3 regions of the Erwinia pyrifoliae DSM 12163 genome follow, and region 2 is predicted to be linked to each of the others. Evidence: predicted binding sites of a transcription regulator. Region 2 holds the regulator's gene; each other region holds the start of a gene.
The links. Region 2 encodes PurR, which represses purine synthesis genes. Its sites were predicted from a motif close to CANGCAAACGTTTGCNTG; they were not measured.

Region 1: the regulator PurR is predicted to act here: its motif matches at 7,963-7,980, upstream of cvpA (colicin V production protein).
Region 3: the regulator PurR is predicted to act here: its motif matches at 3,438-3,455, upstream of EPYR_RS16330 (NCS2 family permease).

What each region holds. Positions count from the first base shown of each region.
Region 1 covers NC_017390.1:1,420,490-1,430,545, reverse strand. The annotation lists gene yfcD (NUDIX hydrolase YfcD) at 1-247, opposite strand, end outside; gene EPYR_RS06330 (TIGR01777 family oxidoreductase) at 767-1,660, shown strand; gene hisP (histidine ABC transporter ATP-binding protein HisP) at 1,756-2,529, opposite strand; gene EPYR_RS06320 (ABC transporter permease) at 2,537-3,253, opposite strand; gene EPYR_RS06315 (histidine ABC transporter permease HisQ) at 3,250-3,936, opposite strand; gene argT (lysine/arginine/ornithine ABC transporter substrate-binding protein ArgT) at 4,154-4,936, opposite strand; gene EPYR_RS06305 (UbiX family flavin prenyltransferase) at 5,202-5,777, opposite strand; gene purF (amidophosphoribosyltransferase) at 5,848-7,365, opposite strand; gene cvpA (colicin V production protein) at 7,402-7,887, opposite strand; gene dedD (cell division protein DedD) at 8,194-8,946, opposite strand; gene folC (bifunctional tetrahydrofolate synthase/dihydrofolate synthase) at 8,936-10,056, opposite strand, start outside.
Region 2 covers NC_017390.1:2,133,322-2,143,377, reverse strand. The annotation lists gene pykF (pyruvate kinase PykF) at 1-1,360, opposite strand, end outside; tRNA gene EPYR_RS09555 (tRNA-Val) at 1,785-1,861, opposite strand; tRNA gene EPYR_RS09550 (tRNA-Val) at 1,912-1,988, opposite strand; gene EPYR_RS09545 (MATE family efflux transporter) at 2,136-3,509, opposite strand; gene EPYR_RS09540 (riboflavin synthase) at 3,763-4,428, shown strand; gene cfa (cyclopropane fatty acyl phospholipid synthase) at 4,474-5,622, opposite strand; gene punC (purine nucleoside transporter PunC) at 5,929-7,143, opposite strand; gene punR (DNA-binding transcriptional activator PunR) at 7,255-8,187, shown strand; gene purR (HTH-type transcriptional repressor PurR) at 8,184-9,209, opposite strand; gene EPYR_RS09515 (C40 family peptidase) at 9,610-10,056, opposite strand, start outside.
Region 3 covers NC_017390.1:3,573,919-3,583,974, reverse strand. The annotation lists gene EPYR_RS16350 (transposase) at 148-540, opposite strand; gene EPYR_RS21585 (YjcB family protein) at 1,169-1,387, opposite strand; gene soxS (superoxide response transcriptional regulator SoxS) at 1,445-1,840, opposite strand; gene soxR (redox-sensitive transcriptional activator SoxR) at 1,943-2,410, shown strand; gene EPYR_RS16335 (glutathione S-transferase) at 2,454-3,116, shown strand; gene EPYR_RS16330 (NCS2 family permease) at 3,584-4,933, shown strand; gene EPYR_RS16320 (Na+/H+ antiporter) at 5,108-6,757, shown strand; gene EPYR_RS16315 (LysR family transcriptional regulator) at 6,807-7,709, opposite strand; partial or broken gene EPYR_RS19685 (LrgB family protein) at 7,818-8,275, shown strand; partial or broken gene EPYR_RS16300 (cation acetate symporter) at 8,278-9,925, opposite strand; gene EPYR_RS16295 (DUF485 domain-containing protein) at 9,922-10,056, opposite strand, start outside.

The DNA.
Region 1 (10,056 bases), 710 kb from region 2:
ATGCCAGCATCTCTTCGCCGCTCTGTACCACCCCACCCGCCGTGGCATCCAGCATGCCCGGCATAAAGTCTTTGTTTTCAGTACGTCGCTGTACCAGAATCTTACCCATGCCGTCGTGAACCACGATGTAGGTTGCGCGATGGCGCAAACACTGCGCCCGCATCTGTGCACGGCTGGATTGTGCAATCACCTCGTTATCTTCGTTAACGATATCCACCCACTCCGTGCCCTGATCTTGCTCCACCATCCGTAACCCTTTTTTTGTTCTGGCGCCTGGCGCAAAGTTAAATCATTCGTCTTCGCGCTTGATAGCGCGAGCCGCACTAAATTAATGTGTAACCGCGTATGAAGCAATCTCCAATTTGTGCGCTATCCGTGGTCAGCCAGCCAGCGTCGGCACGCGGCGCGTCAGCGACACCTCCGCGCAGGCCTGCAGCTGGTGATCCGCACTCGCCAGATCCACGCATTTCACGGTAAAAGGCCGTCACTTTTCATTCAGAACAACCTATACCGACATCACATAAGGGCTGAAAAAGTGGGCATCTGACCACAAAACAAGCGGGGGTTAACACATCGGTGCGTCCTCTGGCGTTCTCGCATCAGGAGCTTCCTGTTTACCGATTTTTCCCATCAAGGCAATCCCGGTTGCGTGCGCGGCGCGCAATTCACAACCTCGATCTCCGTGCAGAACTTCACACGCAATTTCGCCAACTTCACCTATGATAAAGGGCAGATGCGCTACTGACTTTTCTGAAAGGATAAACACATGCATATTCTGATTACCGGCGGCACCGGACTGATTGGCCGCCCATTAACTGCCCGCCTGCTGCAGCTGGGCCATCAGGTCAGCGTGGTCACCCGCGACGTCGCCTCTGCCCGCAGCAAACTGGGTGAGCAGGTTAAGCTGTGGTCCAGGCTTGAGCAGCAGCAGGATCTGAATGGCGTTGATGCGGTGATTAACCTGGCCGGGGAGCCGATTGCCGCCAAACGCTGGAGCGACGAGCGAAAGCGCCTGCTGTGCGAAAGCCGCTGGCAGATAACCGAACGTCTGGTCGCGTTGATTAAGGCCACCAGTCGCCCTCCTGCGCTGCTGATTTCCGGTTCTGCCACCGGCTACTATGGTAACAGCGGTGACCAGGTTCTTACCGAGGACGATCCCGGGCATGATGAATTTACTCATCAGCTCTGCGCGCGCTGGGAACAGCTGGCACAGCAGGCGCAGAGTGAGCAGACCCGCGTTTGCCTGATCCGTACCGGCGTGGTGCTGAGTAAAGAGGGTGGGGCGCTGGCGCAAATGAAACTGCCGTTTAAGCTGGGCATCGGGGGGCCGCTGGGCAGCGGCAAGCAGTATATGCCGTGGATCCATCTGGAAGATGCCATTAGCGGCATTTTGTGGCTGCTGGATAAACCTGAGCTGCACGGTCCGTTTAACCTCGTGGCTCCTTACGCGGTGCGCAACGAACAGTTTGCCGCCGCCCTCGGTCATGGCATGCATCGCCCTGCATTTATGCGCACCCCGGCAATGGCGATTAAGCTGATGATGGGCGAGTCTGCGGTGCTGGTACTGGGTGGACAGCATGTGATCCCCCAACGGCTGGAAGCATCCGGCTTCGCTTTCCGCTGGTACGATCTGGAAAAAGCACTGCAGGACGTGGTGTAAGTCCCCCCCGGAAAGGAACCGTTCAGACAACAGCAAGGGGGCAATGATGCGCCCCTTTGCCCGGCCATCCTGGCTTAATCCGCGCCACGCCCCGACTACTTCAATGCCCCCGAGAGAAACTGCTGCAGGCGCGCGCTTTTTGGCTGGCTGAACAGCGCTTCCGGCGGCCCTTCCTCTTCAATTTTGCCCTGATGCAGGAAAATCACATGGCTGGAAACATGGCGGGCAAACTCCATTTCATGCGTGACCACCACCATCGTTTTCCCCTCTTCTGCCAGCTTCTGCATAATACGCAACACCTCGCCGACCAGCTCCGGGTCAAGCGCCGACGTCGGCTCATCAAACAGCAGTACCTCCGGCTCCATCGCCAGCGCACGGGCAATGGAGACGCGCTGCTGCTGACCGCCTGACAGATGCATCGGATATTTACCTTGCGCCCGCTGGTCAATGCCGACTTTGTCCAGATAGTGGATGGCCCGCTCACGCGCCTGGGCTTTGCTCAGCCCCAGCACCTGCACCGGCGCTTCCATGACGTTATCCAGCACCGTCATATGGCTCCACAGATTAAAATGCTGGAATACCATGGTGAGGCGGGTACGCAGCATGCGTAACTGCTCTTTGTCGGAGACTTTCAGCTGCCCGTCGGTATCTCGCACCAGCTTGATGTACTCGTTGTTAACCGAAATCGTGCCTTCGCTCGGTTTTTCAAGAAAGTTAATGCAGCGCAGGAAGGTACTTTTACCTGAGCCGGACGAGCCAATAATGCTGATCACGTCCCCGGCGTTTGCCTGTAGCGAAACCCCTTTCAGCACCTCATGCTCACCATAACGTTTGTGCAGTTCAGTCACGCTTAATTTTTTTTCAGCCATAGTGTACTCAATGTGACGATGAAGGTTTAACGTGCGCCAGCCAGCGTTTTTCCGCTTTACGAAACAGGCTAATCAGCACATAAGAAATAATCAAATACAGCACGGCGGCAATGCCAAAAGCAATAAAAGGCTGATAGGTGGCTGAGTTAATATCACGGGCGACCTTAAGCAGATCCGGCACCGTGGCGGTAAACGCCAGCGCCGTGGAGTGCAGCATAAGGATCACTTCATTGCTGTAGGCGGGCAGTGCGGTACGCAGCGCCGAAGGCATGATAATGCAGCGATACAGCTTAAATGTCGAAAAGCCGTAGGCGCGCGCCGCTTCAATCTCACCGTGCGGTACGGCACGAATGGCACCGGCAAAAACTTCGGTGGTATAAGCACAGGTATTCAGCGTCAGCGCCAGCAGCGTACAGTTCAGGCCGCTGCGGAAAAAGGCGTTAAGCAGCTCCGTACCTTTGACCACTTCCAGCGTATACATACCGGAATAGAACACCAACAGCTGCACGTAAAGCGGCGTACCGCGAAATACGTAAGTGAACAGCCATACCGGGAAACGCACCGCTTTGTGGGGCGAGACGCGCGCTATCGACAGCAGCAGCGCCATACAGCCGCCCAGCACCACGGAAACCACCAGCAGCCACAGGGTGATCGCCACGCCAGAAAAGCGGTAACCGTCGGTCCACAGCAGGGCCTTCCAGTATTCCTGAATAATCTCCATCATAAGTCAGCCCTTTTCACACCCACCGTGTAACGGCGTTCCAGCCACCACAGCACGCCATTGGAGAGCGTGGTAAATATCAGATAGATAATTCCCGCCACAATCGCAAACCAGAACGGTTGCCAGGTGGATTTCCCGGCCAGCTGGGTGGCCTTGACCACATCTTCCAGACCCAGCAGCGATACCAGCGCCGTGGCTTTCAGGATCACCTGCCAGTTATTACCGATCCCCGGTAGCGCAAAGCGCATCATGGCCGGAAACAGAATACGGCGAAAAGTCTGGGAGCGGGTGAAACCAAAGGCGGTGGCCGCTTCGACCTGCCCTTTCGGCACCGCCATCCAGGCACCACGAAAGGTTTCAGTAAAGTAGGCCCCATAGATAAAACCAAGGGTGATAATGCCGGCCACCATCGGGTCGATATCAAACTGGGCGAAACCGAAGAAATCGGTCACCTGGTTAAGCGCAATCTGTAAACCGTAGAAAATCAGCAGCATCAGTACCAGGTCAGGAACGCCACGGATCAGCGTGGTGTAGACTTCAGAAATCACCGCCAGCGGACGGCGGTTAGACAGCCTGGCTCCGGCGCCAATCAATCCAAGTATGACGGCAAACACCACCGAGCTGAGCGCCAGCTCCAGCGTCACCAGCGCGCCTTTAAAAATCACTTCAGAGTAGCCATACAGCATGGGCAATATCCTGTCGTTATACCCGTCATCCCTCACCTTGCCTGGCAATGGCCCGGCTCTTGCGCTTTCACAGCCGAAACCACGCGTTTATATCGCATGAGAATGTTGTCAGCTGCAAGCGGCATGGCGGCAAGATGAGTGATGATGGGTACAGAAATCGTGACTACCAGGCATCAGCCTCACCGGAGTAAACGGTGAGGCCCGCAGACAGGTTTCATTAACCGCCGTACACATCAAAGTCGAAGTATTTTTTCGCTAACTTCGCGTAGGTGCCATCTTTGCGCATTTCATCAAACGCTTTATCGATGGCCGACTTCAGTTCAGGGTTATCTTTGCTCAGGCCAATACCGGTGCCCACGCCAAAGATGTTCTCATCTTTCACCGCCGGGCCGGCAAACGCATAGTCTTTGCCGGCTGGCTGCTTGAGGAAACCTTCGCTGGCAGCGACTTCATCCTGGAATGCCGCGTCGATGCGACCAGCGGTCAGATCCTGGTACACCAAATCCTGGTTGGCATATGGCGTAACGGTGACGCCTTTTGGCCGCCAGTTTTGGTTAGCGTAAGTTTCCTGAGTGGTGCCCTGCAACAGCCCGATAGTTTTGCCTTTCAGCGAAGCCAGCGTTGGCTCAATTTTAGAGCCTTTGGGCGCAATCAGGCGGGAGTTCGCCGCATACAACTTTTCAGAGAAGGCGATCTCCTGCTGGCGTTTAGCGGTAATGGACAGGGAGGAGATAATGGCATCAACCTTCTTTGCTTTCAGCGAAGGGATCAGCGCGTCGAAATCGCTTTCAACGAAAGTGCATTTCGTCTCCATGCGTTGACAAATTTCGTTGGCCAGATCGATATCAAAGCCCGTTAGCTGCCCCTGAGCATTTTTCATTTCAAACGGAGCGTATGTCGGATCGGTACCGATGCGCAGCGTTTTTGGGCCAGCGGCAAAAGCGCTGCCTGCCGCAGTGATGGCCATTAACAGGGAAAGAGCCAGAACCTGCTTTTTCATAGAAACCCCTTTAAGATTAAATTTTTATGCTGTGCGTGATGTCTTTGCGCGGTGACTGACACCGTTTAATTTGCAGGTTTCGTGCCACTTTATGCGGCATCCCTCTATATTTAAAATGCGTTTCACCCGGCGCTGTGTATACGCGGTGTGCTGAGAAACTTATAGCAGGTTTTTGCTGCAGATGAGTGGCAATGTTTCAGGCTGGTGCACACCATGCACAGAAAGCGGTTCAGCTTCTGGATTTGCACCGTTTTAGCGCAGCCGGTCAGGGTTTTGCACCTTGCCAACGCGTAAAAAGGTCATTATCCAGTTGAATATCGAACTGATCGAGCACGCGGTTCACCGTCTGGTCGACAATTTCCATCACGTTTTGCGGACGATGATAAAACGCCGGCACCGGCGGCATGACAATCGCACCCAGCTCCGCTGCCGTGGTCATCATGCGTAAGTGACCCAGATGTAGCGGGGTTTCACGCACGCACAGCACCAGTCGGCGACGCTCTTTCAGTACCACGTCGGCGGCGCGCGTCAGCAGCCCGTCGCTGTAGCTATGGACAATGCCGGACAGGGTTTTCATTGAACAGGGCAGAATAGCCAAGCCGTCAGTGTCAAAGGAGCCGGAGGAGATGCTGGCCGCGATGTCGCGCGCGTCGTGCACCACGTCAGCCATTGCCTGTACGTCACGTACCGAGTAATCGCTCTCCAGCGCCAGCGTCTGACGCGCCGCCTGGCTCATGATCAGATGCGTCTCGATATCGCTGACCTGCTGCAAAATTTGCAGCGCGCGTATGCCATAAATCACCCCACTGGCGCCAGAGATGCCAATAATGAGTCGTTTCATACTCTATCCTTAATAAAAAATGGGCCGGAATCGCTTCCAGCCCATGTTACCTGCTTACACCCCAAAGCGCTTAGCCTTCGTTATGCATTTCCAGGTTTTCTACCTCATTCTGACGCTGCATCGCTTTAGCATCATCATTACGCAAGGATTGCAGATACTCAAGATACTGCTGATCGACATCTTTGGTGACGTAGATACCGTCGAAAACGGAACACTCAAACTGCGAGATATCCGGGTTCTCTTCGCGCACGGCTTCGATAAGGTCGCTGAGATCCTGGAAAATCAGCGCGTCGGCACCGATCAGCTGGCGGATCTCTTCAACTTCGCGCCCGTGTGCAATCAGCTCCGTTGCGCTCGGCATGTCAATGCCATAGACGTTCGGGAAGCGAATTTCCGGCGCGGCTGAAGCCAGATAAACCTTTTTCGCCCCCGCTTCGCGCGCCATCTCAATGATCTGCTCAGAGGTGGTGCCGCGCACGATGGAGTCATCCACCAGCAGCACGTTTTTACCACGGAACTCGGCACGGTTGGCGTTCAGTTTGCGGCGAACCGCGCTGCGGCGCAGATGCTGGCCGGGCATAATAAAAGTCCGGCCGACGTAGCGGTTTTTCACAAAGCCCTGACGGTAAGGCTTATCCAGAATGCGCGCCATCTCCAGCGCGATATCACAGGAGGTTTCAGGGATAGGGATCACCACGTCGATGTCGAGATCTTCCCATTCACGGGCGATTTTGGCACCGAGCTTGGTGCCCATGCGCACGCGGGCGCTGTAGACGGAAATCTTGTCGAGGAACGAATCCGGACGCGCGAAGTAAACATACTCGAACAGGCACGGATTGTACTTCGGGTTGTCCGCGCACTGACGGGTAAACAGCTGGCCTTTTTCCGTCACGTACACCGCTTCACCCGGCGCCACATCACGCAGAAACTCAAAGCCCAACGTGTCCAGCGCCACGCTTTCCGAGGCCACCATATATTCGATGCGGCCATCGGCCATCGGGCGTTTGCCGATAACCAGCGGGCGGATGCCGTTAGGATCGCGGAAAGCCACCAGCCCGTGACCGATAATCATCGCTACGCAGGCGTAAGCCCCGCGTACCTTCTGATGCACCGCAGCAATAGCAGCGAAAATATTGTCTGCTTCCAGCGGGTATTGTTGGAAGCGGTCTACTTCCTGCGCAAAGATATTGAGCAGAATTTCAGAATCCGACGTGGTATTGACATGACGACGGCCGCTTTCGAATAGCGCTTTACGCAGCTCGTGGGCGTTTGTCAGGTTGCCGTTGTGGGCAAGGGTAATACCGTACGGTGAGTTCACATAGAAGGGCTGAGCTTCAGAAGCGCTGGAGCTGCCAGCCGTCGGGTAGCGCACATGGCCAATGCCCATATTACCCTGCATACGCTGCATATGGCGGGCTTCAAATACATCGCTGACCAGGCCGTTTGCTTTACGCAGACGGAAGCAATTCAATGCATCAATGGTAACGATGCCTGCGGCATCCTGCCCACGGTGCTGAAGCACTGTTAACGCGTCATAAATCGACTGGTTGACCGGCATAAAACCGGCGATCCCGACAATACCGCACATATTGATATTTCCTCATAAGCCGCGACCCCGGTGCGATTACCGGGGCAAAAAACTCGACGTGCTTTTCAGGTAATCAAAAAACCACCTGATGATGTAACTGAACTGGGGAACAAGCTGGGACTGCTGCCAGTCCGGGCTTTTGGCAAATCCGGTGAACGTATCGAGAAAAAACAGCATGGCGGAAACAATCAGCACGCCACGTAATGCCCCGAAACAGACGCCCAAAACCCTGTCGGTGCCCGACAGGCCGGTTTTTTCAACCAGAGAACCAATCACGTAGTTGACGATCGCCCCAACAATCAGCGTGGCAACAAACAACAGCGCAATGGCGATCCCATTCCGAACCAGTTGGTCTTCGAATCCTGTGAACCAGACGGCAAGGAAGGAGTAGTAATGACTGGCGACAAAAAAAGCGCATCCCCAGGTTACAAGGGAAAGCGCTTCCCGAACAAACCCACGGATCAGGCTGACAAGAGCCGAAAAACCGATAACCGCAATAATGACGTAATCTATCCAGATCATAAACACTTCCAGTGCCCCTGCCCCGGACTGAATCTTCAGAGACTCAGCCTCAGTTCGCGGCGAATTCTAACAGAAAAAGAAAACGTTTGCGTAGGGGTTTTACCGTGCGGATTCAAATTAACCCCGGGGTTTAAAAAACCGCTGGCGGCGGCCTTTCTCACCCACCCGCGCCCCCTGACGCAATACCTTGAATTAGCTCTGTCATCATGCACAACGCCCGAAGTTGCCGTGTGGCAACTTCGGGCGTATATGACGATCGCTATCGCAATAATAGCCCTGACCTGTGAACCATGACCGGCAAAACCATCAATGCACAGCGTAAGGTTTCACCACGCCACCCAGCCCCGATATGCCCTGCAGTGCGCCGATCGCCGCCTGCATTTTCGCTTTCGACGCATCCGGCCCGACGTAAATACGGGTAATCTGCCCCTGTACCGGCGTTGCCGGGACGGTAAAGGCGCGATAGCCTGAAAGACGCAGCTGAGCGACGATTTCATTCACTTTGGCGGCATTTTTCAATGCGCCGAGCTGTACGACATACGCCAGGCCAACGGGCGCGGTTTCTGCAGGCGGGCGGGAATTATCGACCGCCGCTTCAGACTTCGCTTCCGGTTTAGTAACCGGCTTTGGTTTTTCAACCGGCGCGGATTTCTCCACCGGCTTCTCAACGGGTTTTACAATCGGTTCAGGCCTGGGTTGCGGTTTAGGCCTCTCCACCACGTCAGGCGGCTGGACCTTTTGCTGCACCGGCGGCGGCGTCACCACCGTTGGCTGGTTGTGCGACGTCGGCATGGTCGAGCCGCTCTCCGCCTGCGAAGGGTTATCATTGCCTGCAGCGACAGCTCCCCCATTTCCCGGAGGCTGTGCAGGCAGCGACTGGGTTACCGGCGGCACCAGCTCGGTTTCGGGTTGCTCATCCGCTTTTGGCACCAGGGGAATGGCCGCAAACTCTTCTTTATAGTGTTTCTTCTGGCCATCAAGCACGCCTGGCAGCACGATCACCCCCAGCGCAACAATAATCACGGTGCCGACTAAACGGTTTTGAAACTTACTTGCCACTTCCATTCTCCGTTGCCATCGTTTCCATGACCTGCGCAACGGTGTGGAAAGAGCCGCACACCAGCACAATATCCTGTGGTTCCGCCTGGGTTAACGCACGGTGCCAGGCTGCGGTTACCGACGCAAAGGACTGCGCCGCGTTAAGATGCGCCGCCAGCTGTGCTGCACTGGCACCACGGGGACCTTCCAGCGGTGCGCAGTACCAGTAATCAACCTGCGGGGCAAGATATGCCAGCGTACCGGCGATGTCTTTATCATGCAGCATACCCACCACCGCATGCACTTTGGCCCCGCATTTGATCTCCGCCAGACGCCCCGCCAGATAGCTCGCCGCATGGGGGTTGTGCGCCACATCAAGAATAACCTGGGGTGACTCGCTCACCCTCTGGAAACGTCCCGGCAGGAGCGCCTGGTGCAGGCTGCGGCGGATGGTGGCCTCATCAACCTTGAGGGTTGATGCACGCAGCGCCGCGAGTGCGGTAGCCGCGTTGGGGACGGGCACCTGCGGCAGCGGCAGATGCTCAATACTGCCGCTGGCATCGTGGAAGGACCAGCTGTCGCCGTCGACCTGATACGACCAGTCACGATCGCGCTGATTCAGCTGCGCGCCCTTTTCCGCCGCGACGTCGGCAATGGTGCCTGGCATATCCGGCTCGCCAACCACCGCTGGCTTACCCTGGCGAAAAATTCCCGCCTTTTCGCGGCCAATGCTTTCGCGATCCGGGCCAAGCCAGTCGGTATGATCAAGCGCAATACTGGTGACTACCGCCACGTCCGCATCCACAATATTGGTGGCATCCAGCCGCCCGCCCAGGCCGACTTCGAGGATCACCACGTCCAGCTGCACCTGTTTAAATAACCACAGCGCCGACAGCGTGCCAAATTCAAAGTAAGTGAGTGAGGTGGCGGCACGTCCGGCTTCAATCGCCGCGAAAGAAGCCGTATGCGCCGTTTCTGCCAGCTCGGCCCCCTGAACGCGTACCCGTTCCGTGTAGCGTACCAGATGCGGCGAACTGTAAACGCCAACGCGATAGCCGGCGGCCAGCAAGACGGTTTCAAGGGTGCGACAGGTGGTGCCTTTGCCATTCGTCCCGGCAACGGTGATCACCA
Region 2 (10,056 bases):
CGGAAACCATGACGACCACTTCACCTTTGTGCGCGTATCCGCTCGCTTCAGCGGCAGCTTTACCAAGACGGTAGAAATCATCCGTGGAAGCGATCTTCTCTACGACCGACGTGATAATCCCTTTGCTCAACAGCAGCTGACGAGAGGTTTGCTGGTTGGTTGTCAGCGCAAGGATAGTGGCATTAGGGAAGTATTTACGGATCGACTTCGCTGACTTGCCGCCTTCGGTGGCCACAACAATCAGAGGAGCTTCCAGCTTTTCGGCCGTTTCAACTGCACCACGGCACACTGCTTCAGTGATGCGCATCTTACGGTTGTCATGCTGTGAATCAATGCGGCTTTTCATTACGCGATCGGTACGTTCGCAAATGGTCGCCATGATGCTGACGGACTCCAGCGGATATTTGCCTTTCGCGCTTTCACCCGACAGCATCACTGCGTCAGTACCATCGAGAATAGCGTTAGCAACGTCGCCAGCTTCCGCGCGGGTAGGGCGTGGGTTTTTAATCATTGAATCAAGCATCTGGGTGGCGGTGATGACCACTTTACGTGCATGGTTGCACTTTTTGATCATCATCTTCTGTGCAAAAATCACTTCCTCCACCGGGATCTCTACGCCCAGGTCCCCGCGCGCAACCATGATGCCGTCTGAGGCATCGAGGATTTCATCGAAGTTGTTAAGACCTTCCTGATTTTCTATTTTAGAGATGATCTGGATATGTTCACCGCCGTGCGCTTTCAGGTGTTCACGGATCTCAATCACGTCAGATCGCTTGCGGATAAATGAAGCAGCAACGAAATCGACACCCTGCTCGCAGCCAAAAATAAGGTCAAGCTTATCTTTCTCTGCCAGAGCAGGAAGCTGGATAGAAACGCCGGGTAAGTTAACGCCTTTGTTCTCACCCAGATCGCCGTTATTCAGTACCTTACAGACAACGGTGCTTTCCGTCACTCCGGTTACTTCCATGCCGATCAGACCATCGTCAACCAACACGGTGTTACCGACTTGCAAATCCGCAGTGAAGCCAGGATAGGTCACGGCAACGGTATCTGCATTACCAATGACGCTCTGGTCGGTGGTGAAGGTAAAGGTTTGTCCTGCTTTAAGCGAAGCATCCTGACCACCTTGTAGTTTCATGGTACGGATCTCCGGACCTTTGGTGTCCAGAAGGATCGCTGCCTGATGGCCACTTTTTTTCATAACATGACGCAGATTGGCAATACGCTTTCCATGTTCCTGGTAATCCCCATGGGAAAAGTTCAAACGCATAACGTTCATGCCGGCATCCAGCAGGTTGGTCAGCATCTCTTCAGATTCGGTCTTTGGACCAATAGTACAAACGATCTTAGTCTTTTTCATGACGATTTATCTACTAAGTTGTGATGGATGAGAAAGCGGTATCCCGGCGGTGCAACCACCGGAGGAAAATTTGCGCCACCAGAGCGGCTGTACTGATAAGGACAGGTGACAGAATTAAGGCGTGCAGGGCAACTTGAGACGCGGTTTCATCGTTGTTGTGATAAGATATTGCGCAACAGGGATCTGTTTTTGATTGAGGGGAAACCATACGCTGAAACCATTCAAATAAAACAACGTAGCGCATTATAGTCGCTAAGTGTTCGAAAACCAATTAAAAAGCGTGAGATCTCATACAGCAATGATAATCCTGCATCGGTTTGCGCAACGGATTGAATAGTAACAGAAGTGGTTGTGACAGCAGGCAAAACCACGCCGTTTGGGATGCATTGAAAGCAGAAGAGGATTCAATCAATGATAAAACAATTGGTGCGTCCGAGTGGACTCGAACCACCGACCCCCACCATGTCAAGGTGGTGCTCTAACCAACTGAGCTACGGACGCATAAACTGTTTTACCTTCACATAACAGCATTACCAGCTGCAATGTAAAATTGGTGCGTCCGAGTGGACTCGAACCACCGACCCCCACCATGTCAAGGTGGTGCTCTAACCAACTGAGCTACGGACGCACATGCCTGTCATGGTGACAGCGGGGACGAATATTAACGGTAGCCCGCACGCCTGGCAAGTAGAAAAATTCTTTTCCGGACTGATTGCTGCGCAACTGAGCGAAGCGCAGCACTTTTAACCACCTTGCGGCGACATTAGCCGCAAGGTCAACGCGCTGCGCGCGCCAGGAGCATCGCATCTGGCTCGCGTTGCAGGCGGCGCATACGCCAAATCATCATAATGGCAGATGAGGTAAGACCGATAATGAAGCCGATCCAGAATCCAGCTGGCCCCATTGCCGGCAGCACCAGGTCTGTCATCGCCAGCAGATAACCTACCGGCAAGCCGAGGATCCAGTAGGCGATGAAAGTGATAAAGAAGATCGAACGGGTATCTTTATAACCTCGTAGCACGCCGCTGCCTATCACCTGTACAGAGTCAGAGAACTGGTAAACGGCTGCCAGTAGCATCAGCTGAGCTGCCATGGTGATAACTTGCGGATCATCAGTATACAGCTCGGCGATTTGCTCGCGAAAGTTGATGGTAAACAGCGCGGTTACACAGGCCATACACATGCCTACGCCCTGAGCCGTCCATGCAGCCACTTTTGCCTCTTCTGCCGACCCTTGTCCCAGACGGTGGCCAACGCGGATAGTGGTTGCCACGCCCAGCGATAACGGCAGTACAAACATCAGTGAGCTGAAGTTCAGTGCAATTTGATGCCCGGCCACATTGACAATCCCCAATGGTGATACCAGTAACGCCACCACGGCGAACAACGTCACTTCAAAAAAAAGTGCAAGTGCCACAGGCAGGCCAAGGCCGGTCAGACGACCTATCGTTTTCCAGTCGGGGGCGCTAAAGCGCTGCGGCAGGTGGAGGTCACGCATAGATTTTGCCCGGTTACTCCAGGCTTTCATGACGATAAACATCACCCAATATACCGAAGCGGTAGCCACTCCGCAGCCGACGCCACCGAGGGCAGGCATGCCCAAATGGCCATGAATAAAGACGTAATTGAGTGGAATATTGACCAGCAGACCGAGAAAACCCACGACCATCGCCGGTTTGGTTTTTGACAGCCCTTCACACCGATCGCGGGCTACCTGAAAGAACAGGTAGCCCGGCGCACCCCAGAGCAGGGCATGCAGATAACCGATGGCCTTTTGCGATAACAGCGGGTCAACATTGTGCATGGCTCCGATCAGATAGCCGGCATTATACAATACGACCATGATCAGCACGGAAACCATTGCCGCCAGCCAGTAAGCCTGGCGTACCTGATGGGCAATCAGGTCGCGGCGGCCAGAGCCGTTAAGCTGTGCCACCACCGGGGTTAAGGCCAGCAGTATTCCGTGGCCAAAAAGAATAGCAGGCAACCAGATTGAGGTTCCTACTGCAACGGCGGCCATATCCGTGGCGCTTACGGCACCTGCCATCACTGTATCAACGAAGCCCATGGATGTTTGCGCAACCTGCGCAAGGATCACCGGGATAGCCAGGGCTAATAACTGACCCGCCTCTGAGAGGTACTTCTGCACACACACACCTTAATTGTTTACCCTTTATCGAGAAATATTCGGGTTCTGAGAGAATGAGGAGACCGCTGAGGAAAACGGCATTTTTATGCCGGTTCGCAGGGGGGAATTATTCTAATGCTCATGAGTTAAATAGCCAATCAACTGATATAAAAATGGCACTTTGTGTCACGCAATGTTGCTGTGCATTGTTTGGCTTTGGCACGTTGCCAGGGCAAACTAAGCAGCAGGAAAACAGTTATATTGAGGCAAAATCATGTTTACAGGTATTGTGCAGGGCACCGCCGAGGTGCTGGCGATTGAAGAGAAACCTAATTTTCGTACTCACGTAGTCAAAATGCCGCCGGAACTCCTGCATGGTTTGCAGCTGGGGGCATCGGTTTCACATAATGGCTGTTGCCTGACGGTGACCGGCGTGGAAGGCGATCGCGTGAGCTTTGATCTGATAAAGGAGACGCTTCGTATCACCAATCTCGGTACCCTGAATGTCGGTGACACGGTTAACGTAGAGCGTGCCGCAAAATTCAGTGATGAAATCGGCGGTCATCTGATGTCCGGTCATATTATGACTACCGCCGAAATTACCAGAATACTCACTGCGGAAAATAACCGCGAGATCTGGTTTAAGCCGCAGGATGTCAGCCAGATGAAATATATTTTGCATAAGGGATATATAGGCATCGACGGTATCAGCCTGACCGTTGGTGAGGTGACGCGGACTAAATTCTGTGTGCATCTGATCCCGGAAACTCTGGCGCGTACCACCCTGGGCAGCAAACGACTTGGTCAGCGGGTGAACATCGAAATCGATCCGCAGACGCAGGCGATAGTTGAAACCGTTGAGCGGGTACTGGCGCGCCGTGAAGCAGAGCTGCTAGCTGCCACGGTGGCAGAAGAACAGGGTAATGCTTCCCGGGAGTAGCTGACGACAGGGCGGCTTTCAGCCGCCCTGTCCATCTTCAGTTTCTTAACGCGCTACGCGGATCCCACCCTCTGTTCCACGGGTAAAGACCACTTGCCAGAGTTGAATATCTCTGGCACGAAATGCGCCAGCGCAGGCATTAAGATAGTAAGAGAACATACGTTTGAAACGCTCGCCATATTTGTCTGACAGCTGCGGCCAGGTTGTCAGAAAACGCTGATACCAGCTCATCAGCGTGACGTCATAATCAGCCCCCATGTTATGCCAGTCTTCCATGACAAAATGTGGCTCGCTGGCGTCAGCGATATGGCGCACCGAGGGCAGGCAGCCATTGGGGAAAATGTATTTGTTAATCCACGGGTCGACGTGATCGTTAGTATTACTGGCTCCAATAGTGTGCAGCAGGAAGACGCCATCGGGTTTCAGATTACGATCGACCACGTCAAAATAGGTAGCATAATTTTTCGGGCCGACGTGTTCAAACATACCCACGGAAACGATGCGGTCAAATTGCTGACTGAGGTCGCGATAATCCTGCAGCAGGATATCTACGCTCAGGCCTTCGCAGCGCTGCTGAGCCAATTTCTGCTGCTCGACAGAAATAGTGACACCCACGACGCTAACGCCGTAATGACGTGCAGCGTATTCAGCCAGACCTCCCCAGCCACAGCCAATGTCTAAAAGCGTCATATCGGGCTTAAGTTGTAGTTTTGCACAAATCAGCTCCAGCTTCGCCTCTTGAGCCTGATCAAGCGTTTCAGCTCGTTTCCAGTAACCACAGGAATACTGCATGTACGGGTCCAGTATTTTGGTGAAGAGATCGTTACCCAGATCATAATGTTCTTTACCCACTATCCAGGCACGTTTGCGAGACTGTAAATTAGTTAAACGTGAAGCGGCGATACGCAATGTATCTTTAAAATGATGGGGAAGCTGTCGGTCAAGGTGGGCATTGAGCGCGCGCTGAAAAAAAATATCCAGGCGTTCGCACTCCCACCAGCCATCCATATAGCTTTCACCCAGCCCTAATGAACCTTCCTGCAGCACTCGCTTAAAGAAGTCAGGGTTACTCACCTGAATGTCAGAGGGGCGGGATCCGTTAACTTGAATATCGGCCTTACTCAATATTTCCTGGACGATTCGGTACCACTGATTATCCCCCAGGCTTTCATCTTCAATACATGATGAACTCATAGCTTCTCCATCATCTTGTGCGATTGATACCTGAGAAAAAGAATAGTCAATTTTCGCAGATTTGTGAGGGTGCACACACGGCAAATATCACGGCCTGTTAACCCATGTGAAAGAGGATTGATTGAACATCAGAAGCTGGGACTGCGGCCGCCCGTCATAAGCCCGGCGCTGCGGCCTTCAGGATAATTGCAGGAAGCCTGCACGGCAATTACCCCGGTCATAAAAAATAATAAGTTATTATTTTTTATGACATTTAAGATGTATATGCCTGCATTTTCAATTATTCAATGAATTATTGTTATCTTGCTAACTATTTGTTGGGTTGATTTCAGGCGTGATTTTTTCCGTTCGCAACACGAGTTCACGCTCCGCCGTGCGCTGCACAAAATAGCCCACGGCTGCGATTAAAATGGTGGCCAGCATCACCAGCACGGTGGCATCCAGAGCTGCATCAATCAATGAAGATACGACCATGCTGGCGAGAAAGCACAGGCCAAGCTGCAACATATTCTGCAAGGCGGCCGCTTTACCGGTGGCATGAGGGAAGGGCAGCAGGGCGCTGGACACAACAATAGGGTAGATTGCGCCATTCGCCATTGCCATGCCGCAGAACGGCAGCATAAGAGCCCACAGAGCAGGCTGGGGATGTTGCGCAATCAGCCAGAGCGTAACAATGCTCAGACTGTAGAACATCAGCAGCCAGGGGAGGATCTTGCGCGCGGCGAATCGACTTAAAAGCGCGCGACAGCTAAAGCCACCAATAAGGAAAGCGACCGTTTGCGGCACATAGCTCAGGCCAATATCGGCAGGTGAAAGCCCTAAACTACCCAAAATAAACGGTGAACCGGTAAGCCAGGCGAAGAAGCTGGCAGAACAGGCCGCATAGATTGCGACATTACCGCTGTACAGGGGGGATTTAAGCAGGGTTACAAAACCGGGAGCGGCGATTTCAGGCGCGCTTTTATCCCCCCGTGGTGGTGATGGCAGGCGCAAGGTAGGCACCAGCAGCAGCAGAGTAATCAGTAACAGCGTAACGAAGATGGACTGCCATGAAAAATGCGCTAACAGCCAGGCACCCAACAGCGGGGCCAGCGCCGGGGAGAGCGCGACCAGCGGCATGATGGTGGCAAACACACGGTTGGCCCGGGCAGCGCTGTAGCGGTCAACGACCAGAGCCTGCCAGCTTACGGCCGCAGCACAGACGCCGACAGCCTGCACAAATCGCCATGCCAGCAGCGAAGCCGCTGAATTAACCCAAAGCATGGCGGCACAGCCGATAGCAAACAGACTCAGACCCATCAACAGTACTGGCTTACGCCCGATGCGGTCTGAAAGAGGCCCCCATACCAGTTGCGCACAGGCAAAACCGGCCAGAAAAATACTCAGGCTGGCGCTGATAGCCCCGGCTGGAGTATGCAGATCTTGCTGCATCACACCAAATGCGGGCAGGTACATATCGGTGGCAAGGAAACCCAGCATGCTTAGCAGCGCAAGGTAAATCATAAAACCTTTAGAATACATGTTGATCAACTCTTATCAGTCCATTTTTAGCCTGAGCAGTGTAATCGCGTGCAGGACAGTCTGTGAAACGCTAATATTAGTCAATCGACATGAATTTTTTTGAAGGCAAATATGTGGTCTGAACATTCACTGGAAGTTATTGATGCCGTGGCCCGGACCGGAAGTTTTACCGCCGCTGCCGCTGAGCTACATCGTGTGCCCTCTGCGGTAAGCTATACGGTGCGCCAGCTTGAGGAATGGCTGGCCGTAAGTCTGTTTGAAAGGCGGCATCGTGATGTGGTGTTAACCGACGCCGGACGGGTATTTAGCGAGGAAGGCAGGTTTGTCATCAAAAAAATGATAGCCACGCGCCGCCGCTGTCAGCAGGTGGCAAACGGCTGGCGCGGGCAGCTCAATATCGCTGTCGATCGCATCGTACGCCCGTCGCGTACGCGGCAGCTGGTGGTGGATTTTTACCGCCACTTTCCTGACATGGAGCTGCATATCATGCCAGAAGTGTTTAACGGCGTTTGGGACGCGCTGGCAGACGGGCGGGTGGATGTGGCGATAGGTGCTACACAGGCGGTTCCGGTTGGCGGGCGTTTCGCTTTTCGTGATATGGGAAGCCTGAACTGGCGCTGTGTGGTTAATGCGCTACACCCGTTAGTCAGCCGCCCCGGGCCGCTGACTGAAGAGTGGATACGCGAGTGGCCTTCGCTGGTGCTGGAAGATACCTCACGCGCGCTACCCAAACGCACAACATGGACGCTGGATAATCAGCGGCGGCTGGTTGTGCCTGACTGGGAAAGCGCCTTTGATTGTCTGGGCGCGGGGTTATGCGTTGGCATGGTGCCGGGCCATTTCGCCCAACCGTTGTTGCAGAGAAACGAACTGCGTGAGCTGGCGCTTAGCTCACCTTTTCCAGACAGTCCGTGCTGTCTGAGCTGGTCGGAACAAAGCGCCTCACCGGCGCTGAGCTGGCTGCTGGAATATCTTGGTAGCACGGAAACCCTGAAGGCCGAGTGGCTGAGCGAGCAACAGCATCCGGGGCCGATGCGCAATTAACGGCGGTAGTCGCGGTAAGGTCCGTCCGCCACCGAACGTCGTTCGATAAGAGAAGGATAAACCTCAATGGTCTGGGACTCTTCACGTTTGCTGGTAATGCGATCGATTAACATATCAAAGGCGGTCTCACCGAGACGCTCTTTCGGTTGATGTACGGTCGTCAACGCCGGAGTGAAGTATCGGGCGTTGCGCACGTTATCATAACCGATCACCGAGATGTCTTGCGGCACGCGCAGTCCCATTTCATCTGCTGCACAGATTGCGCCCATCGCCATGATATCGCCTCCGCAAAATACGGCGGTCGGACGCTGTTTCTGCGCCAGGATCTGTTGCATAGCAAGATAACCGGATTCAGGTTCAAAATCACCCTGTACCAGCCACTCATCACGCAGTGTGATCCCGGCCTCGGCCAGTGCTTTCAGAAAGCCCGCATGGCGCCCGCCCCCGGTGTTGCGTTCCAACTGACCCGGGATGGCAGCAATGTCACGGTGCCCGCGTTCAATCAGATAACGCCCCGCCAGATAGCCGCCATCAAATGCGTTATCCAGTACCGTGTCGGTAAAGTCACCGCGTGACTTGCCCCAATCCATTACCACCATCGGAATATTGCGGTTATCTTCTAACATCGCAATCAGCGCGTCCGGGTATTCAGAGCACATGACCAGCAGGCCATCCACGCGTTTTTGCGCCATCATCGACAGATAAGCCTGCTGCTTTTGGATATTGTTATGCGCATTGCCCAGAATCAGGGTATAGCCTTGAGCAAAGCAGCGGTGCTCCACCGCTTCGATGATTTCTGCAAAATAGGGTGCTTCGCTTGAGGTTGCCAGCAGGCCAATGGTTTTGGTGTGGTTTACCTTCAGGCTACGAGCTACGGCGCTTGGTGAGTAATGCAATGCTTTAATAGCCACCCATACCGCTTCACGCGTCTCTTCGGCGACAAAGCGTGTTTTGTTTATGACGTGCGACACGGTGGTGGTAGAAACACCCGCGCGCTTTGCCACGTCCTTAATTGTTGCCATGAAAATCCTACTCCTGGTGTTATCAGTAACCTGCTGATAACTGGTTTGTTAATCGTTTGCCTGGATGCAGGCTTTTCCCGACTGGACAGAATGATTGGGGGCTGTCTCAAAGAATCGGGAAGGGGTAAGGTTTGTCCGTAACAGGACGCGCAGTGCTGGCTTAGCCAAATTTTGGCACCGTTGCGCAACGCAGAGGATGAATTCTAACAAGGCTGCGCAAAGAAAACGAGATGTTTACTGTTAACGATAGGAATAATTGCAGACTGTTAACCCAATGTGGGTAATGGCGAAGTTAAATCACTTACCGAAATTGATAACGATGAGTCCAGACGGAATCGTTGATTACGAGGCAGCAATGCGTTTCGTCTCGCGGCCCGGCGGGAAAATTGTCTGCCAGCGGTTAACGAACCGTCTTCGGTGTCACCACGCGACGAGCGCCTATGTAATGTTCTTGCCAGAAATCATCACCCAGTGTGCTGACCTGAATATCTTTACCTGTTCGTGGTGACTGAATGAATTTACCGCCGCCGAGATAGACGCCTACATGATCGGCGCGACTTTTACTGTTGAGACGGAAGAACACCAAATCGCCCTTCTCAAGCCTGTCACGCCTGATCGGAGCGGCATCGCGCAGGTGATACATCTCATTTGCGGTGCGAGGAATTTTGAATTTTACTAAATCTTTATAGGCGTACCAAACCAGGCCACTGCAGTCAAACCCGGTTTTAGGCGAGCTGCCACCCCACAGATAGGGTTTACCCAGCTGGCCCATCAGTTTATTCACTGCGCTTTCACGCGCTTTTTGATAACGAATGCGATGCGCATTACTGAGCTTTATAGGGGCCGA
Region 3 (10,056 bases), 1.4 Mb from region 2:
ATTGATTTTCTACCAGTGCGGCCAGGTGATAAACAGGCCATCAGCAAATGTCCACCCGTGGGGAGGATACGGGAATGTTCAGTTAGCCATAACGATATTTTTTTGACCCGCCTCCTGCCCGTCAACTTGCCATCATCGATGACACGATCAGTTTTCACCATTATTGGGATAGTGGTAAACACTGCGGCTGATGTCCAGCAGGCGACAACTGCGGCGTGTGCCAATTTGATAGGTATGTTGCAAAAAATTAACCGCCTGACGCTTGTCTTTGGTGGTGAAAAAGTGCTTCAGCACGCTTTGCAGCATCTCTTTGTCTGAGGACAAAACCTGTAATTCACGTTCAATATTGTGAAGTCTCTCCTCCATGTCTCTTATTTTCCTTCCATTTTCTGAAGATAAATCAGCATACTTCTTTTTCCAGCTATACAAGGTTGCTGCGGAAATTCCTAATGCGTCACAGATTTCTTTTACCCTGGTGCCGTTTTCAGAAGCTTTAATGGCGCTGTTGATTTGCTCTTCGCTATATCGTGATTTTCTCATAAATGCGATTACCTTTCTTAACAATACTTGAATAAGCATGACTATATTAATAAATGGATCTGTTTTTTTCAGATATTATCTAATCCTGAAAAATAAGGTGATTAGGCTGTCATGCCTTACGTTAGGATATTATGGAGAAAATAACATTATGGGATTCATCCTATTTTCTTAAAAAAGAGTTTTGACGGCTTTAGGTATTGTTTTTTTTACTATAGGTTCCTCTCATCACACCTCTTCTCAATTCAGGTTCGGAGCATAATTAGCAAAGAGCGTGCTGGAAGGTAAAAAAGCGGTGCACACTTCAATCAGGCTTAACGGATGATGTGAAAATCACCGGTAACTGCCATCACCAGAGATAACCCCGGAAGTAAGTATTGAATCAGGGGTGGGTAAAGAATAGTCTCTGCAAACAGTGAGAACGTATCCTATTAAAATTCGCCCATTCTTAAGATTGGAATTATTATGAAATTCAGATTTATCACTCAACCACAAAACCTACAGACAGGTTAAGCAAGGTTAAATTTCAAAGAGAGATTAGAAAGGCTTGTATTTACCCTCACGAAAACAGGCCCTGTTTTTACCAGGATAAAACTGTCTATAACAAAACGTAAAAAAATACTTTACATCCTCAAGCCAAAAGGGGTAATGAGAAAGTTCTGCATCGGTAGTCTGTCAGGAACAACCCCCCTGCGCTTTGCCAGCTTTTACAGGCTTTGCATATTGAACGACATATCCAACATCCGCTCACCAACCAGCATGACATAGCGATGCCGATACCGGCAAAAGCCACTGCCATAAGGCGGTGACGGTTTTTGCGGCACTGTTCGTTAAGAGGGCGGGCGAGCAATCAGCGCTGTGGATCCCGCGCGGGCATTGAGTTACAGGTCGGGCAGGTTTTATCATTTCACTGCGATTGAACGCTGCTGGCTGGGGAGTCGCCGCAGTCAAAATGCCAGCTGCTACGCTGCAACATCTGGCGGCGCATGGTATTACGATAAGCCGTTGGCGTCTGGGAAAACTGACGACGAAATACCCGGGAGAAAGTTTGCTGCGAGTCGTAGCCGTACTGCATGGCGATGTCAAAAACCGGGCGCTGACTCTGGCGCAGCGCTTCGGCAGCCAGCGTTAAACGGCGTTCCCGGATATACCCACCCAGCGTCTGTTTTGTCACCGTACGGAACATACGCTGTAAATGCCACTTCGAGTAGCCCGATTTTGCAGCCACTTCATCAATCGACAGGGCTTTGTCCAGATTATTATCGATCCAGTTGGTCAGGGTGTTGATGATGTCGTCATGCATACACTTTTCTTCCGGGTGTCTCGCGAAAACGGATTGATACCTGTCGCGGCCTCAATGGTGAGTGAGTATAATTCCTCAAGTTAACTTGAGGTAAAGTGCTAAATGAAAAAAAGTCCCCCTAATCCTAACAAACGGGAATTGACCCCTGGTGATGTGGCGCAGCGCTGCGGCGTGGCGGTATCGACGCTGCATTTCTATGAAAGCAAAGGGTTAATTAGCAGCCATCGCAACGGGGGTAATCAGCGGCGTTACACCCGTGACGTGCTGCGTCGCGTCGCGGTTGTCAAAATAGCCCAGCGTATCGGCATACCGCTTGCCACCATCGGCGATAGCCTGATGCAGTATTCCCCCGGTAAGCGTATGACGACCAGAGAATGGGCACTGCTGTCACAGCAGTGGCGTGATGAACTGGATCGTCGCATTGAGACGCTGACCCACCTGAGAGACGATCTCGACGGCTGCATCGGCTGCGGCTGCCTGTCGATGGAGGATTGCCCGCTACGTAATCCTGATGACCGCCTGAGCGAACAGGGCACCGGGGCAATACTGCTGGATGTAAAAAACGTCTGAACTCCTATACTGATGATTTGATTGCCGACATTAAGGAGTGATGATGATCACTGTGCACCATCTTAACAATTCACGTTCGCAGCGCGTGCTGTGGCTGCTGGAAGAGCTTGAAGTGCCGTATCAGATCAAGCGCTATCAGCGTGGAGCCAGCATGCTGGCTCCTGACGAGCTAAAAAAAGTGCACCCGCTGGGCAAATCCCCGGTGATTACCGATGGAAATCGTGTTGTGGCGGAATCCGGCGCGATCCTGGAGTACCTGGAGGCGCATTATGACGCCGAAGAGCGGCTGAAACTTTTTGACGATGAAGAGGTAATACAATCTCGTTATTGGTTGCACTATGCCGAAGGTTCATTAATGCCGTTGCTGGTGATGAAACTGATCTTTAGCCGTATGGGTAAAGCGCCGGTACCCTGGCTGTTGCGACCGATTGGCAGTGCGTTTGGTAAAGGCGTGCAGAAGGGCTATATCGACCCACAACTGGCCACTCATCGCCAGTTTATCGAGCAGCACCTGACCAGCAATGAGTGGTTTGCCGGTAGTCGATTCAGCATTGCCGATGTACAGATGAGCTTTCCGATACAGGCGATCACCGCGCGTGGTGGTGCCGCTGGCAGCCCGGCGATTCAGGCCTGGCTGGAAAAAGTGCAGTGCCGCGCGGCCTGGCAGCGCGCGCTGGATAAAGGGGGCAAAATTAACCTTGTGTGAAAAGTTTCCCTTCCCGTGAAAGAAAACGCCTTACCCCCTTCGGCACCGGATGGCGGTTATAAGAAAATCTTTGCAGTGTACCGGGGCTAATCCCGGTACTATGTCAATGTTTATGGCGGGTGTAGGTGCCCAGCCGAACGGTGGCATTTAAGCGCGAACAGGTGTTGAAAGTGCGACATAAAACACTGGATAATCCTTTGCCTGCAAATAATCGTCATCTTGCAAATCTGAGTTCTGCTGACTGTTATGAGTCACGGTCCCGGCTTAGCCTTTGCCAGCGGCACAAATGATGCAGAATATTTATTACGCGCGTTATGCGTGGAATAAAACGTTTGCCTTTATTCGGTTTATGCCCCGCTCCGATGCACTGTATACCGCGAATATTGCACCAGGGATGCAAACGTCTATCGCTGCGCGCTGCAGCGATGCCACGCAGCGACAACTCATAAAAAACTCAGAGGAATACTATGTCTACTCCTTCTCAACCGGCGAACGGCACGTTAGATGCCTGGTTTAACATTTCCGCACGCGGCAGTAGCGTGCGCCAGGAAGTGATCGCCGGACTGACTACCTTCCTGGCGATGGTCTATTCCGTGATTGTTGTCCCGTCGATGCTCGGTAAAGCGGGTTTTCCGCCGGCTGCCGTCTTCGTTGCTACCTGCCTGGTTGCCGGATTTGGTTCTCTGCTAATGGGGCTGTGGGCCAATCTGCCGATGGCGATTGGTTGTGCCCTGTCACTGACGGCGTTTACCGCGTTTAGCCTGGTACTGGGCCAGCACATTAGCCTGCCGGTAGCGCTGGGGGCGGTGTTCCTGATGGGGGTACTGTTTACCCTGATTTCCGCGACCGGCGTCCGCGCCTGGATTTTGCGTAATCTGCCAATGGGCGTGGCACACGGCACTGGCGTGGGTATCGGGCTGTTTTTGCTGCTTATCGCGGCGGACGGCGTCGGGCTGGTGATAAAAAATCCGGGGCCGGGTCTGCCGGTCGCATTAGGGCATTTCCCTTCTTTCCCGATTATGATGACTCTGATGGGCCTGGCGGTGATTTTTGGCCTGGAAAAGCTGCGCGTTCCCGGCGGTATTCTGCTGACCATTATTGCTATATCGGTCATTGGTCTGATATTCGATCCTGCCGTGCGCTATCAGGGGCTGTTTTCCATGCCAAGCCTGAGCGACGAGCAGGGTAAATCACTGGTATTCAGTCTGGATATTATTGGGGCGCTGAAACCGGCAGTGCTGCCAAGCGTGCTGGCGCTGGTGATGACAGCCGTATTTGATGCCACCGGGACCATTCGTGCCGTGGCGGGTCAGGCTAATCTGTTGGATAAAAACAATCAGATTATCAGCGGCGGTAGGGCGCTGACCAGCGACTCACTGAGCAGCATCTTCTCCGGCCTGGTCGGGGCGGCTCCTGCAGCGGTGTATATCGAGTCGGCAGCCGGTACGGCAGCGGGCGGCAAAACCGGGCTGACGGCGGTGGTGGTTGGCGTGATGTTCCTGCTCATCCTGTTCCTGTCACCGCTGGCCTACCTGGTGCCGGGTTATGCCACCGCACCAGCACTGATGTATGTCGGGCTACTGATGCTGAGCAACGTGTCAAAAATCGACTTTAACGATTTTGTCGATGCGATGTCTGGCCTGCTGGCAGCGGTATTTATCGTGCTGACCTGCAATATCGTCACCGGTATCATGCTCGGTTTCGGTTCGTTGATTGTTGGCCGCCTTTTTGCCGGCGAGTGGCGTAAGCTGAACGTTGGCACGGTGGTCATTGGTGTCATCCTGGTCGCATTCTATGCCGGTGGTTGGGCAATTTAATGCAGTCTGGAGCCGTAATTTGCGGCTTCGGCTTCAGATGCCGCCGAATTTTCCCGCTTAACGCACTTCCTGTTTTTCAACGCCTGATGAATTTGCTTTACTATCCGGTGGACATGTACATCGCCATGCCCGTATTGTCTGAATCCCACTGGAAGACGTATAAGAAAGGAAAACATGGAAATCTTCTTTACCATCCTCATTCTGACGCTGGTTGTCTCTTTGTCAGGCGTTGCTGCACGTATCATTCCATTCCAAATTCCCCTGCCGCTGGTGCAAATCGCCATGGGGGCGCTGCTTGCCTGGCCAACGTTTGGCCTGCATGTCGACTTTGATCCGGAGTTGTTTTTAGTCCTGTTTATTCCGCCATTGCTGTTTGCCGATGGCTGGAAAACCCCCACCAGCGAGTTTTTACACCACGGGCGTGAGATCCTCGGCCTGGCGCTGGTGCTGGTGCTGATTACCGTGGTCGGCATTGGCTATCTGATTTACTGGCTGGTGCCGGGGATCCCGCTGCTGTCTGCCTTTGCCCTGGCTGCCGTGCTGTCCCCTACCGATGCGGTGGCGCTCTCCGGCATCGTTGGCGAGGGGCGCATTCCGAAAAAAATCATGGCTATTCTGCAGGGCGAAGCGCTGATGAACGACGCTTCCGGTCTGGTATCCATGAAGTTTGCCGTGGCCGTGACGATGGGAACGATGGTGTTTACCGTCTCCGGCGCGACGCTGGAGTTTCTTAAAGTGGCGATGGGCGGCCTGCTGGCGGGCATCGCCATCTGCTGGCTGTACGGTAAATCACTACGCCTGTTCAGCCGCTGGAGCGGTGACGATCCGGCAACGCAGACGGTGCTACTGCTGCTGCTGCCGTTTGCTTCCTATCTGATTGCTGAACATATTGGGGTGTCCGGCATTCTGGCGGCGGTGGCGGCCGGTATGACCATCTCGCGTTCCGGCATCATTCGTCAGGCTCCGCTGGCGATGCGACTGCGTGCTAACAGCGTCTGGCAGATGCTGGAATTCGTCTTTAACGGCATGGTATTCCTGATGCTGGGCTTGCAGCTGCCGGATATTCTCGAGGTTTCATTAAATCAGGCGAATGCCGACCCTGATGTCGAGCTGTGGGCGCTATTTGCCTCAGTGGTTCTGATCTATGCAGCATTGATGATTGTGCGCTTCGGATGGCTGTGGACGATGCGCTTGATCAGCCGCAACATGTTGAAAAAACGCCCGATGGAGTTTTCTAACTACTCAACGCGCGAGCTGCTGATTGCCTCTTTCGCCGGCGTGCGTGGGGCAATCACGCTGGCCGGTGTGCTGTCTATTCCGCTGCTACTGGCCAACGGCAGCGACTTCCCGGCGCGTTATGAGTTGGTATTTCTGGCCACCGGAGTGATCCTGTTCTCGCTGCTAATCGGTGTAATGGTGCTGCCGGTGCTGCTGCGCGGCGTTGAAGGGATTGATAAATCCCTGCATCGGCGCGAAATACAAACGGCGCGCGCATTGATGGCGGCTACCGCTATTGAAAGCCTGCATCACATGGAAGAGCGGCTGGCCTCCGATCCCGATGAGAACATCGATAGCGAGCTGCTAAAAGAGGTTAGCCTGCGCGTGTCGGGTAACCTGCGCTGCCGGGTTGATGGCAAAGATGATATGGAACGTGCGCTATATGCGGAAAACCTGGAGCGTCGTTTCCGTCTTAACGCGCTGCGAGCCGAACGTGGTGAGCTGTATCATCTGCGCGCCACGCAGAAAATCAGCAACGAAACCATGCGCAAGTTACAGCACGATCTCGACCTGATGGAAACGCTGCTAACGGATAAAGAGGAATAACGCTCTGTTGCGACGGCGCAGCGGGCGATGCGGATCGCCCGTTGCCACCTTATAACGATAAGCGAGGCGTTTCACCCGGCCAAAATTCGCGGCAACAGCCTATCCAGGCCTGGGCGCTGCGCGACAAATAACTGCCCTTGCGCCAGATCAACCCCAGATCCCACACCAGATCCGATTCCAGCGGCAGCCACAGCAGCTGGCTTTTGTCCAGACGCTGGCAGATCGGCTCCGGCAGTATGGCTATTCCCATCCCTGCCTGCACCATTGCCGCCAGAAAGTCCCACTGCCCGCTGCGCACCGCAATGTGTGGCGTGAATCCGCTGGACTGAAAAGCCCGCATCAGCTGGCGATTGAGTGAAAATTCTTCGTTGTAGATCAATATAGGGTGCCCGGCCAGCTCGCCGATGGGCATATGGCTACGGCGTAACCACTCTTCGCTTCGGGGCACCAACACGCACAGCGGGTGGCTCATCAGCGCCAGCGAGTTGAGCGGCAGATCGTCCGCCACCGGCAGGGCGCTCATGGCAATATCCAGACTGCCTGACAGCACCGCCTGTTGTACCGTCAGGCCACCGAATTCGGCGATCTTTAACCCTACGCCAGGGTAGCGCTGGCGAAAAGCGGATATCGAACCGGCAATCTGCATGCCAACCATCGGCGGAATGCCCAGACGCAATTCGCCGGTTTTCAACTGGTTAATATCGCCGATTTCCGCCTCCAGCTGCTTAAACTCTTGCAGGATGGTCAGCCCGCGCTGATAGACCGCCTGGCCCGTGTCGGACAGATGCAGTTTGCGGCCCTCACGGATCAGTAAAGTACAGCCCAGTTCATCTTCCAGCTGCCGTAACATCTTGCTGATGGTGGGCTGGGTGACGTACAGCTTCTCGGCGGCACGGGTGAAGCTCTGCTGGCGAACCACTTCGACAAAATAGCGCAGTGCGCGAACGTCCATCATTATTCCTGTCTGGCATAGTTTGAATCATATTAAGTCATTTTTTTCACCCTTCGTTAGCGCTTTATACTCTCTGGCAACGTATTTCCCCCGGTGAGCCAACACAATATGGCATTGGCAACGCGTCAGCAGACGACAGGCTGGCTGCAACGGGTACAGGTTCCGCTGCAGGTGGCGCTTTATATCGCTATTTTTATCGTTTCCGAACGGCTGGTTGGCTGGCTGCATGTGCCGCTGCCAGCCAATATCGTTGGTATGCTGCTGGCGATGATCGTGCTGGTGGCGCTACTGGTATTCGCGCATATCTCCCGGCAAGACTATATCGGCGAAAGTCGCTGGCTGCTGTGGCTGCCTGGCCCGGCGACGCTGGCATTCGCCGTCACTGGTTGTCTCTCTGCGCCGGGGTTTTCACCGCAACCGTGGTGGCCGTCTGTCGTTCCGTGTGGCTACCGCGCCTGCTCACGCTGGCGGAAGCTATCCAGCGCAGTCTTGCGGTGCGTTCCATCACCACGCCCTTTGCGCTGGCGGCTGCGAAGCAGGTCGGAAGTCAGCCCGACCCGGTTGCTTATTAATGCCCTTTCCCGCCTTCAATCCCCACACCGGTTTGTGAACGTACAAACTGCGCGCGGAAGCGCAGCCGTTCCCCGGCACCTTGCGCGGAATTATCCGTTATGGAGAACAGCCAGGTGCCAATAAAGGCCACCAGCATGGAGAACAATGCCGGGTACTCATACGGGAAAATTGCCCGTGCGTGGCCCAGCACCTGAACCCAAACGGTCGGGCCGAGGATCATCAGGATAACCGCCGTCAGCAGGCCCAGCCATCCGCCCGTCAGTAGTCAGCTTTGACCAGTACATCGACAGCAGAATAATCGGGAGGTTACAGCTGGCAGCGATAGAGAATGCCAGCCCGACCATAAAGGCGATGTTTTGCTTTTCAAATAAAATGCCGAGCAGGATGGCCACCACGCCAAGCGCGACAACGGTGATTTTCGATACGCGCAGCTCGTCACGTTTGCTGGCCTGGCCTTTACGCATCACGCTGGCATACAGGTCGTGCGAAACCGCTGAGGCTCCCGCCAGCGTCAACCCGGCCACTACCGCAAGGATAGTGGCAAAGGCTACGGCAGATATAAAGCCTAAGAACAGGCTGCCGCCGACCGCATCGGCCAAATGAACCGCCGCCATATTGCTACCGCCGAGCAGCGCGCCGCTGGCATCTTTGAACGCTGGGTTGGCTCCGACCAGCAAAATGGCGCCAAAACCGATGATAAAGGTCAGGAAGTAGAAGTACCCCATCAGGCCGGTGGCATAGAACACGCTTTTACGCGCTTCACGCGCATCGCTGACGGTAAAGAAGCGCATCAGGATATGCGGCAAGCCGGCAGTACCAAACATCAGGCCAAGGCCGAGTGAAAGGGCAGAGATCGGATCGTTGACCAGCCCGCCAGGGCGCATGATGGCCATCCCCTTCGGATGGACTTTCATCGCTTCGCTGAACAGCGTATCAAAGCTGAATCCAACGCTTTTCATCACCATAATTGCCATAAAGCTGGCACCAAACAGCAGCAGCACCGCTTTGATAATCTGCACCCAGGTGGTGGCCAGCATGCCGCCAAACAGCACGTACATCACCATCAGTATGCCAACCAGTACCACGGCAACATGGTAGTCCAGGCCGAACAGGAGCTGGATCAGTTTACCGGCACCCACCATCTGCGCAATCAGGTACAAAGCCACCACCACCAGTGAACCGCAGGCCGACAGCGTGCGGATTGGCTTCTGCTGCAGCCGGTAAGAGGCCACGTCGGCAAAGGTATAGCGGCCAAGGTTACGCAATCTCTCGGCAATCAGGAACAGGATAATCGGCCAGCCGACCAGGAAGCCGAGCGAGTAGATCAGCCCGTCATAACCCGAAGTGTAAACCAGCGCGGAAATACCGAGAAACGAGGCGGCAGACATGAAATCCCCGGCCATTGCCAGCCCGTTCTGAAAACCGGTGATATTGCCGCCGGCCGTGTAGTAATCGCTGCGTGAACGAGTACGTTTGGAAGCCCACCAGGTAATTCCCAGAGTCAGGGTGACAAAGATCAGGAACATCACAATCGCTTCGACATTGACTGGCCGGCGTTCAACCGCACCGCTGATGGCGTCAGCAGCCATTACTGACCCCGGTAGCAGCACCGCCAGTACAGATAACAGATAATATGTGCTCATCCTCTTACCTCATTCAGCAGTTCGCGGGTCAAACGGTCAAACTCGCCGTTGGCGCGCCAGACATAAATACCGGTCAGCAGGAATGAGACGACGATCAGCCCAACCCCGATGGGAATGCCACGCGTGACGCT